DNA from 4 places in the Faecalimonas nexilis genome. Region 1 is predicted to be linked to each of the others. Evidence: predicted binding sites of a transcription regulator. Region 1 holds the regulator's gene; each other region holds the start of a gene.

Region 1 (3,220 bases):
ATAAAGTACAGTCCCGATGTAATCATTCAGCGCTTTTTCCAAAATCTCTTTGGAAGCAATATCCAAATGGTTCGTTGGCTCATCGAGGATGAGGAAGTTTGCCTCAGACAGCATAAGTTTTGCAAGAGAAACACGACCACGCTCGCCACCGCTTAAATCACTGATCAGTTTGTAGACATCATCGCCCGTAAATAAAAATGCGGCGAGTGTATTTCGAATCTGTGTGTTGTTAAGACTTGGATAATCATCTGAGATTTCATCAAAAATATTTTTTTCCATATGTAACACGTGGTGTTCCTGATCATAATAGCCAATCTGTACTTTGGAGCCGAGCTTGAAAGAACCGCTATCAGCGGCGACTACCTGATTCAGTATTTTTAAAAGTGTTGTCTTTCCGGTTCCGTTGTCTCCGATGATGGCAACGTGTTCCCCACGCTTGATCTCAAAGCTGATATCCTGAAATAGTTTGTGGTTTCCGAATGTCTTGCTTAAATGTTCAACTTCTAACACATCGTTTCCGCTGACGCAGGATGGCTCTAATGAAAAGTGGAGTTCTTGCGGATCCCCCATCGGCTTTTCAATGACGTCCATTTTTTCAAGCATCTTTTCACGACTTTCTGCACGACGGATTGATTTTTCTCGATTGAAAGAGCGAAGTTTTTCGATTACTGCTTCCTGATGCTTGATTTCCTGCTGTTGATTTAAGTATTCTTTTAATTTTGCTTCACGAATCATCTTTTTCTTTTGTGCATAGTCTGAATAGTTCCCCATGTAAGTCATAATGCTGCCATATTCAATCTCTACCACTTTTGTGACAACACGGTTCAGAAAATAACGGTCATGGGATACGATTAAGACAGCACCGTCATAGTTGAGCAAATAGGTCTCGAGCCATGAGATGGAGTTCATATCCAAATGGTTTGTCGGCTCATCGAGCAATAAAATATCTGGTTTGGTAAGAAGCAGCTTTCCGAGAGACACACGGGTCTTTTGCCCTCCTGAGAGCGTGTCCACCTCTTTTAAAAATTCATCTTCACGAAAGCCAAGTCCTTTTAAGACACCGACCAATTCACTCTGATAGGCGTATCCGTTGGCGTGTTCAAAACGCTCTGTCAGTCGGTGGTATGTCTGAAGCCGGTTTTCTAAATCTTCGCCGTGAAGATGTTTCAATTCCATCTCAATCGTGCGAATCTGTTTTTCCATCTCAATGATATCTGCTTTGGCAGTCTTTAACTCTTCCAGAATTGTGTTTCCGCTTGAAAGCTCCTGATGCTGTGACAGATAACCGATTGTCTTTCCTTTTGTCAGGATAATATCGCCACTGTCTGTATCGAGTTCTTTCATGATCATTTTTAAAATAGTAGACTTTCCGGCACCATTTGGTCCGATCAGTGCCGTTTTTTCGCGATCTTCTATATGAAAAGAACCAGATTTGACAATCACTTGTTCTCCAAATGCTTTTGAAATATTATGACATGCGAGAATCATATATATAACCCCTCCCTTTTTGGTACAATAATTTTATTATAACTAAAATGTAAGAAAATACAACTAAAAGTTTGACTTTGATGCGGTGATTCTATATAATGATTCTTAGAATGGACAGGAAAACAGAGGAAGGTGAAGAAAAAATGGAAGAAAGACAAATCTCCCAGGCAGTTATCAGAAGATTACCCCGCTATTATCGTTACTTAGGTGAGTTATTGGAAAATAGTGTGGAGCGTATTTCTTCTAATGAATTAAGTAAAAGGATGAATGTAACAGCTTCCCAGATCAGACAGGATTTGAATAATTTTGGTGGCTTTGGACAACAAGGTTATGGATATAATGTAAAGTATTTATATACAGAGATTGGAAAGATTTTAGGTCTGGATGTCAATCATAATATGATTATACTCGGAGCAGGTAATTTAGGACAGGCACTTGCCAATTATGCTGCTTTTGAGCGAAGCGGATTTGTCTTAAAAGGAATTTTTGATGTGAACCCAAGACTTGAGGGCGTTACAATTCGAGGTATTGAGATCCGGATGATGGATGAGTTAAGCGACTTTATCAAAGAAAATAATATCGAGATTGCAGTGCTCACTATTCCAAAGACAAAAGCAATTGAAGTTGCAGACATGCTTGTGGAAAGCGGTATCAAAGCTATTTGGAACTTTGCGCATACAGATTTAGAACTTCCGGAGGATGTGATTGTTGAGAATGTACATCTTTCAGAAAGTTTGATGAGACTTTCTTATAATGTCAATCGTTATCATGTGGAGCATACGACGGAAGAATAATTTCCTGCTTTTGCGGGAAATAAGATAAAAGAGACGTGTAGTGGAGGCATGCAGCAGGCAGGTTTCCTTTACACGTTTTTTTCAAGAATAGAAGGTGAACAAAAATGATATATTTGCCAACCGGCGAACAGATGCGAAGAGCGGATCTGTATACAATTGAAGAAATCGGAGTTCCGTCTATGGTTTTGATGGAACGTGCGGCACTGGAAGTGGTAAGATGCATGGAAGAAGAACAACTGGATTTTCGCAAGGTGCTTGTAATCTGTGGGAGCGGCAACAATGGTGGAGATGGATATGCAATTGCCCGCCTGTTACACTTAAAGGGGCATGATGTGACTATTTTTTTTGCCGGGAATTCTCAAAAACGAAGCGAGGAAAATGCACAGCAGGCAAAAATTGCAGCACATTATGAAATTCCGGTGATAACCAATCTGGGTACAGAGGAATATAGTGTAATTATAGATGCACTCTTTGGAACCGGATTGAAACGTGAAGTTACAGGCCATTACAGGGAGGTTCTTTGTTCTGTCAATCAGATGGCCGGCAAGAAGGTGGCGGTTGATCTGCCATCGGGAATTCATGATACGACCGGAGCCCGGATGGGGATTGCTTTTTGTGCAGATCTGACAGTTGCAATTGCCTTTCCAAAGAGAGGTCTGTTTTTACAGGAGGGAAATGTGTGTGCAGGAAAGATTCTCACAGGTGACATCGGCATTTCCTCGGAAACATTCTCAGAAGGAACAGTTACATTTGGCTATGAAAAACAAGACCTATTTCTGGGATTTCCAAAAAGGAAGAAAAATTCACATAAGGGAAGCTATGGAAAAGTGTTGATGATTGCAGGCAGCAAAGGGATGTCAGGAGCTGCTTATTTAAGTGCAAAAGCCGCTTATGCAGTGGGGGCAGGACTTGTGCAGATTTATACACACGAAGAAAAC
Region 2 (3,220 bases), 220 kb from region 1:
TCTTCATATTCTGCCAATGTAGAAACAGAAAGTTCTTTATCGGATGCTTCAAACTCATATTCACCATGTTTTACATAAGAGCCACACTCTTTTTCAGCTCCCTCCCACGCATCAAGCATAGACAGGAAATTATCCCCCTCAATTGGAAGTCCTGACTGCATCATCGTGTAATCCAGCTGGTAGTCTGAAAGAGATCTAAATTGCTCAAACCCTTCTTTTCCCATCTGGGAAAAACTAGTGATAAGTGTCTCTGTTATCTGTTGTGCTGCAGATTCATCATATTCGGTGTCTGCTTTCTGGGAACACCCTGCAAAACTAAGCGATGCTGCCAAAACACATACTATTAAGCTCATTCTTTTCTTCACTTTGCCTCACCTCACTAAACCGTTCCGTGTTTTTTTGCCGGGCGGTCTTCTCTCTTTGTGAACAGCATCTCAAATGCACCTATCAAATATTTTCTTGTATCTGCAGGTTCAATGATCGTGTCTACATAGCCACGTCTTGCCGCAGATATCGGACTTGACTGAATCTCTCTGTATTCTGAAGCCTTTGCATTGATTGTCTCTGCATCCGAATCCGCATACATAATTTTTGCTGCCAATGTCGAATCCATCATTCCAATCTCTGCTGTTGGCCATGCGTATACCATATCAGCCCCGATAGATTTGCTGTTCATTGTCACATAAGCACTTCCATATGCTTTTCCAATAATCAAATTTACTTTTGGTACTGTTGCATTTGCAAATGCATAAGTTAATTTTGCCGCTTCTCTTGCAAGCGATTTTTCAGAACATTTGCTCGCCTCAAATCCTGTCACATTTGTAAGGGTTACAACCGGGATATTGAATGCATCACAGAAGTTCACAAAATCAGCCGCTTTCTTACATCCGCGTACAGACAATGTTCCGCCAAATTCCTGCACGGCGTTGCCTTCTTCATCATATATCTTCGCGCGATTTGCAACGGCTCCGATTGTCATTCCATTCAAGCGGATAAAACCGGTCACCATATCTTTTCCGTATTCTTTCTTTGTCTCAAAGAATACATTGTCATCAGATACTAAAGCAAGAACGATAGAAGTATCCTCGACTGCATTGTCAATACCTTCACAAACACGATTCAAATCATCCAGACACTCATCATAAGACGCATCATCTTCATTGTTTGTTGGAAGCATGCATACTAAAGAACGAATCTGTCCAAGGATCTCCTCCTCTGTTCCAACTCCATCAACCAAACCGGATTCTTCGCTTTGGAATTTTGCAGATGAAGTGTCACATTTTGAAACCTCATTTCCTGCAATTGCATTTGGAGCATTTAAAAATAATTTCCCATTTCTTTCCATAAAAGTAAAATCAGTCATCGCAGATGCAACGGCAAGTCCACCACCGCATTTTCCAAAAACTGCTGTAATCTGTGGAATCACCCCAGATGCCATAGCCTGTTTCATATAAAGGCTGCCAAATCCATTCAATGCATCCGTTGCCTCTTGAAGTCTTAATCCTGCGCAGTCTACAAGACCAATAACCGGTGCTCCCATCTTCATTGCCATATCATAAATATTGGCAATCTTCTTTGCGTGCATCTCTCCGATCGCTCCTTTTAAAACAGAAGCATCCTGGCTGTATACGTACACCAAATTGCCATCAATCACTCCATAACCTGTGATGACACCATCAGCCGGAGTCTCTTTCTCCTGCATGTTAAAGTCGGTTGTTCTTGCTGTAACTGCGCCACCGATTTCAACAAAGCTTCCTTCGTCAAGTAAAGTGGCAATTCTTGTACTTGCGAGGTTTTTAGATATTGTGTTGCTCATAAATCTAGTCCTCCATTTTTATATATTTTTTAAAAGTTAAACCAATTTTCTGCCAATTTTAATTATATCTTATATTTTTAGAAATAGCAATTCTTTTTCCATAATATTTGATATTTTTTTCACATACCCTACTTTCTAAAAAAAACATTTGTACCTGTCTTTCGTTTATGCTACAATTCAACTTACGGGATAATAATTTACTAAATTACTTTAAGGAGGTATTCGGATTGAACGTATCAGACAGAATAGCGAAGCTTCGTTCCTTTATGGAAGAAAAACATATCGATGCTTATGTTGTGCCATCTGCAGATAATCACCAAAGTGAATATGTCGGTGAACATTTTAAATCCAGAGAATTTATCACTGGTTTTACAGGTTCAGCGGGAACCGCTGTAATCACAAAAGATGCTGCAGGTCTTTGGACAGACGGACGTTATTTTATTCAGGCGGAAGCTCAGCTTGCCGGGAGTGGTGTAACACTCTATCGCATGGGTAACGCGGGAGTTCCAACTGTCTCGGAGTATCTTGACTCTGTACTCCCTGAAAATGGGACTTTAGGATTTGACGGACGTGTCATCGCTATGCAGGAAGGAAAAGATTTCGCAGAACAATTTTCTTATAAGAATATCCGTATTGAATACTCTTACGACCTTGTGGATGCCGTTTGGGAAGAACGGCCAAGCCTTGCAGCCGAACCTGTATTTTTACTGGATGAAAAATTTTCCGGTGAAGCCACAACTTCCAAACTCTCTCGCTTGAGAGATGCAATGAAGGAAAACGGTGCTGACGTACATGTTTTAACTACATTGGACGATATTGCATGGCTTCTTAATATCAGAGGAAACGATGTAATGTATTCTCCTCTTGTTCTAAGTTATGCTGTAATCACGATGAATGAAGTACATTTATTTATAGATGAAAGCAGACTAGATGAACATGTAAAATCAGAACTTAAAAAGGATAATGTTGTTTTCCATCCATATAATGACATTTATACTTTTGTAAAAGACTTTGATTCTAATAACACAGTCCTGATTGACCCTGCAAGAATCAATTATGCTTTGTATAATAATATCCCGGATAGTACAAAAAAAGTTGAAAAGACCAATCCTACTATTTTATATAAAGCAATGAAGAATGATGTAGAAATTGAAAACATCAAAAAAGCACATGTAAAGGATGGCGTTGCTCATACGAAATTCATGTATTGGTTAAAAACAAGCCTTGGTAAAGAAAAGATGACTGAGATGAGCGCATCAGACAAACTTGAAAGTCTGCGCGCCCAACAGGAAGGTTTCTTATGGCCTAGCTTTGAGCCAATCTGCGCATTCAAGGCAAACGCTGCAATGTGTCACTACACTTCTTCCGCAGAGACAGACTGTGAGTTGACAGCCGGAAATCTGT
Region 3 (3,220 bases), 1.4 Mb from region 1:
TTAGGGAATTCACCTTCTACTTTGTAGTCTACAACTAGTCCGTCTTCATCTCTTATTGGTGTTACTTTTGCGTATTTGATAGCGCTTAATGAGTCAGCTACAACAGAAAGTCCTGCAATACCTGTTGCGAAGTAACGTTTTACTTCTCTGTCATGAAGAGCCATCTGAAGTTTTTCGTAGCTGTATTTGTCATGCATGTAGTGGATGATGTTCAATGTATTTACATAAAGTCCTGCTAACCATTCCATCATGTCATCGAATTTTTCCATTACATCATCGTAATTAAGCACATCGCCTTCAACCGGACGGTATTTTGGTCCAACTTGAACTTTCAGTTTCTCGTCAACACCACCGTTGATTGCGTATAATAAACATTTTGCAAGGTTTGCACGAGCTCCGAAGAACTGCATCTCTTTACCAACTTTCATAGAAGATACACAGCAAGCAATTGCGTAGTCATCTCCGTGAGTCTGACGCATTAAATCATCATTTTCATATTGGATAGAAGATGATTTAATTGACATCTTAGCACAGTATTCTTTGAATGCTTTTGGTAAACGTGTTGACCAAAGTACTGTTAAGTTTGGTTCTGGAGCTGTACCTAAGTTATCTAATGTGTGAAGGTAACGGAAAGATGTCTTTGTAACAAGCGGACGTCCGTCAACACCAACACCACCGATAGACTCTGTTACCCATGTTGGGTCACCTGAGAATAATGCATTGTACTCTGGTGTACGAGCAAATTTAACAAGACGTAACTTCATGATGAAGTGGTCAATGTATTCCTGAGCCTGTTCTTCTGTGATCAATCCTCTGTCTAAGTCACGCTGGATATAGATATCAAGGAATGTAGAAGTACGTCCAAGACTCATTGCAGCACCGTTTTGCTCTTTAACAGCTGCAAGGTATCCAAAGTATAACCACTGGATAGCTTCTTTTGCGTTAGCAGCTGGTTTAGAAATGTCATATCCGTAGATCTGACCTAATTTTGCTAAATCTCCAAGTGCACGGATCTGTTCTGATAATTCTTCACGAAGACGGATATTTTCACCAGTCATTCTTACTAAAGAAGTAGCAAGCTGTTGTTTTTTGTCTTCGATCAACCAGTCTGTTCCGTATAATGCAACACGACGGTAGTCACCGATAATACGTCCACGTCCGTAAGCATCCGGAAGACCTGTGATGATAGCTGATTTTCTGGCTAATCTCATCTCTGGTGTGTAAGCATCAAAAACCCCCTGATTATGTGTCTTTCTATATTCAGTAAAGATTTTTACAACTTCAGGATCTACTTCGTATCCATTTTCATGGCATGCATTCTGAGCCATACGGATACCACCAAATGGCTGAAGAGAACGTTTGAAAGGTTTATCTGTCTGGAAACCAACGATCTGCTCTAAGTCTTTGTCTAAGTATCCCGGTCCGTGAGAAGTAATAGTAGATACGATCTTTGTATCCATATCTAATACTCCGCCAGCTTCACGCTCTTGTTTAGAAAGGTCCATAACCTGAGCCCAAAGTTTTGTAGTAGCTTCTGTAGGTCCTGCTAAGAAAGAGTCATCTCCTTCATATGGAGTGTAGTTCTCCTGAATAAAGTTGCGGACATTTACAGATGTACGGTTCCAACGTCCTGGTTTGAACCCGTCCCAATTAGAATTCCAATTTTTCTCCATTGGTAAAATCCTCCTGTTAGATATAATTTATTAAATAAAAAATGAATAGTATTTCAATCGAGCTTATTATAACATTAGATAATAATTTAACGCAAGGCATATATTGTACAAAAACGGATACAGTATACAATTTTTGATAAAAATTTATCAAAATATTGGGTTATGCAGAAAAATTTAAGAAATAATTTATCCTATTTTTGAAGATTTTGGTGTATAGTGATAAAGGATAAAATTAAGAATTGACTTAGGAGAACTATAAATATGAAGAAAAGATGGAAAATAATCGCAGGGATTCTTTGTATTACTTTAATGGGAACTGCGTGCTCAAAAAAAACAATAAACGACGGGGAAGAGCAGCAGACAACAGTGGATAAGACCGGGAAGGAAGAGAATGAGAATCAGAGTAAACTTGATGTGCTCCGCCCAATTGCATATTCCAATGTTGAGAATCTGAATTTAGAACCGGGATCATATATTTCTATTATAGGAAGAAACAGCAATGACAGTTATTGGAATGAAGTGAAAGAGGGAGCGGAAAGAGCAGTTGCGGACATCAATTCTATGCTTGGGTATAAAGGGGATGACAAAGTACGTCTGAATTACAGTGGACCAAGCGAGAGCGACGATGTGGATGAACAGGTTAATATTTTGGATGAAGAGCTTGCCAGATACCCGGTTGCGGTTGGAATTTCAGTAGTAGATGCGACAGCATGCGAGGTACAATTTGATCTTGCGGCAGAAAATGATATTCCGATTGTTGCATTTGATTCGGGAAGTGAGTATCAGGGAGTGGTAGCGACATGTTCTACGAACAACCAAGAGGCTGCAAAGACGGCAGCGTCAAAACTTGCTTCTATTATGGATGAAAATGGGGAAGTGGCATTGATCATGCCGGATTCTCAGGCTATGAATACACAGGAAAGAGAAAAAGGGTTCCAGGATGAGATTGCAGCATCGTATCCGAATGTGCAGATCGTAGATGTGTATTACATGGATCAGTTAGAGGAGAAGGCAAAGGCAATTGCAGAAGAAAAGAATGCAGCTAAAGCAGAAGGAGAAGAAGAGATTCAGGCGGAATCACTGACACAGGAAGATGTTATAAAATATATTTTAGAGCAGCATCCGAATTTGAAAGGGATTTGTGCGATGAATCTGAGCGCGACAAAACTGGTGACAGATGTGTTGACTGAGGTGGATCGGGATGATCTGAGTGTGGTTGGATTTGATGGTGGAAACGATCAGATGAAGCTGTTAAAAGAAGGAAAGGTGAATGGGCTGATTGTACAGAATCCGTATGGAATGGGATATGCGACTGTTGTTGCAGCGGTAAGAGATGTGTTGGGGCTTGGCAATGAAGCGGTGATCGACAGTGGATATACATGGGTGACAAAAGATAATATGGATAAGAACGCAATAAAAAGGATGCTTTATTAAGGCATCCTTTTTTGTAATGAAAACGTAAATTCTGTCCCGACACCTTCCGTGCTCACAACGTTGATATTTTGTTTGTGAGCCTGAATGATTTCTTTTACAATGGAAAGCCCAAG
Region 4 (3,220 bases), 540 kb from region 1:
AGGCAATTTTAAAAGGTCTTGCAGATGACGGAGGGCTTTTTGTTCCAGTGACGATTCCAAAGCTGAATGTCGATATGGGGACACTGAAAGAGATGTCTTATCAAGAGACTGCATATGCGGTGATGAAACAGTTTTTTACCGATTTTACGGAAGAAGAATTAAAAAGCTGTATCACAAAGGCATATGATTCAAAATTTGATACTGAAGAGATTGCGCCTCTTGTGAAAGCAGATGGTATGTATTACTTAGAGTTATTTCATGGAGCAACCATTGCCTTTAAAGATATGGCATTGTCCATTTTACCACATTTATTGACGACTTCTGCGAAGAAAAACAATGTAAAGAATGAGATCGTGATTCTGACAGCGACTTCCGGAGATACCGGGAAGGCAGCGCTTGCAGGATTTGCGGATGTAAAAGGGACAAGGATTATTGTATTCTATCCAAAAGACGGTGTGAGCAAGGTGCAGGAACTTCAGATGGTGACACAAAAAGGTGAAAATACATCGGTTGTTGCAATCCATGGGAATTTTGATAATGCGCAAAGTGGTGTGAAAGCAATTTTTGAAAATAAAGAGCTTGCAAAAGAGATGGATGCTGCGGGTTATCAATTTTCTTCTGCTAATTCTATCAATATCGGTCGGCTTGTGCCACAGATTGTATATTATGTGTATGCATATGCAAAATTGCTTAAAAATGAAGAAATTGCAGAGGGAGAGCAGATTAATGTAGTTGTTCCTACTGGGAATTTCGGAAATATTTTGGCGGCATATTATGCAAAACAGATGGGAGTTCCAATCGCAAAACTTGTATGTGCATCGAACGAGAACAAAGTTTTGTTCGATTTCTTCCAAACAGGTGTGTATGATAAAAATCGAGAATTCATTTTGACAACATCACCATCAATGGATATTTTGATTTCAAGCAATTTAGAGCGCCTGATTTATCTCATTGCAGGTCAGGATGCTGTAAAGAATCAGGATTTGATGCGCGCATTAAAATCACAGGGTGTTTATGAGATTTCAAAAGAGATGAAGGAGAACTTGGATGATTTTGCGGCAGGATATGCAACGGAAGACCAAGTGAAGAAGACAATCTCTGAGATTTATAAATCTACAGGATATGTGATCGATACGCATACAGCAGTTGCGGCATCGGTTGGGAAAGCATATCTTGAGGAAAACAAAGATGAGAGAAAGACAGTGATTGCATCTACTGCAAGTCCGTATAAATTTGCAAGAAGTGTGATGACTTCCATTGATGAAAAGTATGATACGTTGGAAGAATTTGACTTGATAGCGGAACTGGAAAAGATTTCATGTGTCAAGATTCCAAAAGCAATTGAAGAAATTCGAGATGCCAAGATTGTTCATACAAGAGAATGTGATGCGGACAAGATGGAGGAGACAGTAAAAGAGATACTGAACGTGTAAAAGTCTGCATTTTTCTGAAAAATAAATTGCATTAACAATTCAAAGAAGGTCTCAGAGGTGCAGGCAGATGCTGTACTTCTGAGATTTTTTTGAATAAAAACCGGAATACAAGAAAGATTTTTTTAGAAGAATATGAACGTGAAATTTTTGACAAGCGAATTGCAAAATTCAGTGTGAAATGAGTGAATATAATTAAAAATATATGAAAAATGCGTAAAAAATGCAGGGTTCAAGTTTCGAACTTGCATTTTTAATATTTATTTTATAGAATTTTAATGAAATTACAGGAAGAAATGAATTAGATGTATGTCATATCTTTCAAAAAAGTATTGACTTTATTAGTGAAGTATGTATAATTAAAATCAGTGAAACTTGGAAAAATTCAAACTACTATATTAAGAAATGAGGTTTATTAAGATGGCAAAAATTGATTTAAGCAAATATGGTATCACTGGAACTACAGAAGTAGTTTACAACCCTTCTTATGAAGTGTTATTTGAAGAAGAAACAAAAGCAGAACTTGAAGGTTTTGAAAAAGGACAGGAAAGTGAACTTGGTGCAGTCAACGTTATGACAGGTATCTATACAGGACGTTCTCCTAAAGATAAATTCATCGTTATGGACGAGAACTCAAAAGATACTGTATGGTGGACTTCAGATGAATATAAAAATGACAACCATCCAGCATCTCAGGAAGCTTGGGATACATGTAAAGAACTTGCAATTAAAGAACTTTCTAACAAAAGATTATTTGTAGTAGATGCATTCTGCGGAGCAAATGCAGATACACGTATGGCAATTCGTTTTATCGTGGAAGTGGCATGGCAGGCACACTTTGTTAAGAACATGTTCATCCAGCCAACAGAAGCAGAGCTTGAGAACTTCGAACCAGACTTCGTTGTTTATAATGCATCTAAAGCAAAAGTTGAAAACTATAAAGAACTTGGTTTGAATTCTGAGACAGCAGTTATGTTCAATATCACAAGCCGTGAACAGGTTATCTTGAACACATGGTACGGTGGAGAGATGAAAAAAGGTATGTTCTCTATGATGAACTACTACCTCCCATTGAAAGGTATTGCTTCTATGCACTGCTCAGCTAACACAGATATGAACGGAGAAAATACAGCAATCTTCTTCGGACTTTCAGGAACAGGTAAGACAACATTGTCTACAGATCCAAAACGTCTTCTGATCGGTGATGATGAGCACGGATGGGATGACAATGGTGTGTTCAACTTTGAAGGTGGATGCTACGCGAAAGTTATTAACCTTGATAAAGAATCTGAGCCAGATATTTACAACGCAATCAAGAGAAATGCACTTCTTGAGAACGTAACATTAGATGAAAACGGAAAGATTGACTTTGACGATAAGAGTGTAACAGAGAACACTCGTGTATCTTACCCAATCGATCATATTGAAAAAATTGTACGTCCGGTATCAGCAGCACCGGCAGCAAAGAATGTAATCTTCCTGTCAGCAGATGCATTTGGAGTACTTCCACCGGTATCTGTATTGACACCAGAGCAGACAGAATACTACTTCTTATCTGGATTTACAGCAAAACTTGCAGGTACAGAACGTGGAATCACAGAACCTACACCAACATTCTCAGCTTGCTTCGGACAGGCATTCTTGGAACTGCACCCAACAAAATATGCAGAAGAACTTGTTAAGAAGATGAAAGCAAACGGTGCAAAAGCATATCTTGTAAACACAGGATGGAATGGTACAGGAAAACGTATCTCTATCAAAGATACACGTGGTATCATTGATGCAATCTT

What was found. Region 1 encodes Rex, which represses fermentation and respiration genes when NADH is low (regulators of the CRP and FNR family bind a similar motif). Its sites were predicted from a motif close to ATTGTTAANTANTTAACAAT; they were not measured.
Region 2: AC6I5B_RS08215 (acyl-CoA carboxylase subunit beta) is a predicted target of Rex. The motif match lies at 1,923-1,942, and genes of this name have one in related genera.
Region 3: pflB (formate C-acetyltransferase) is a predicted target of Rex. The motif match lies at 1,806-1,825, and genes of this name have one in related genera.
Region 4: pckA (phosphoenolpyruvate carboxykinase (ATP)) is a predicted target of Rex. The motif match lies at 1,569-1,588, and genes of this name have one in related genera.

Annotation. Positions count from the first base shown of each region.
Region 1 is NZ_AP029189.1:1,869,378-1,872,597, reverse strand. Features, by position in the region: gene AC6I5B_RS09450 (ABC-F family ATP-binding cassette domain-containing protein) at 1-1,488, opposite strand, end outside; gene AC6I5B_RS09445 (redox-sensing transcriptional repressor Rex) at 1,632-2,282, shown strand; gene AC6I5B_RS09440 (NAD(P)H-hydrate dehydratase) at 2,387-3,220, shown strand, end outside.
Region 2 is NZ_AP029189.1:1,646,916-1,650,135, reverse strand. Features, by position in the region: gene AC6I5B_RS08220 (OadG family transporter subunit) at 1-353, opposite strand, end outside; gene AC6I5B_RS08215 (acyl-CoA carboxylase subunit beta) at 380-1,816, opposite strand; gene AC6I5B_RS08210 (aminopeptidase P family protein) at 2,044-3,220, shown strand, end outside.
Region 3 is NZ_AP029189.1:3,235,303-3,238,522, reverse strand. Features, by position in the region: gene pflB (formate C-acetyltransferase) at 1-1,673, opposite strand, end outside; gene AC6I5B_RS16090 (substrate-binding domain-containing protein) at 1,935-3,107, shown strand; gene AC6I5B_RS16085 (sensor histidine kinase) at 3,104-3,220, opposite strand, start outside.
Region 4 is NZ_AP029189.1:1,325,358-1,328,577, forward strand. Features, by position in the region: gene thrC (threonine synthase) at 1-1,433, shown strand, start outside; gene pckA (phosphoenolpyruvate carboxykinase (ATP)) at 1,851-3,220, shown strand, end outside.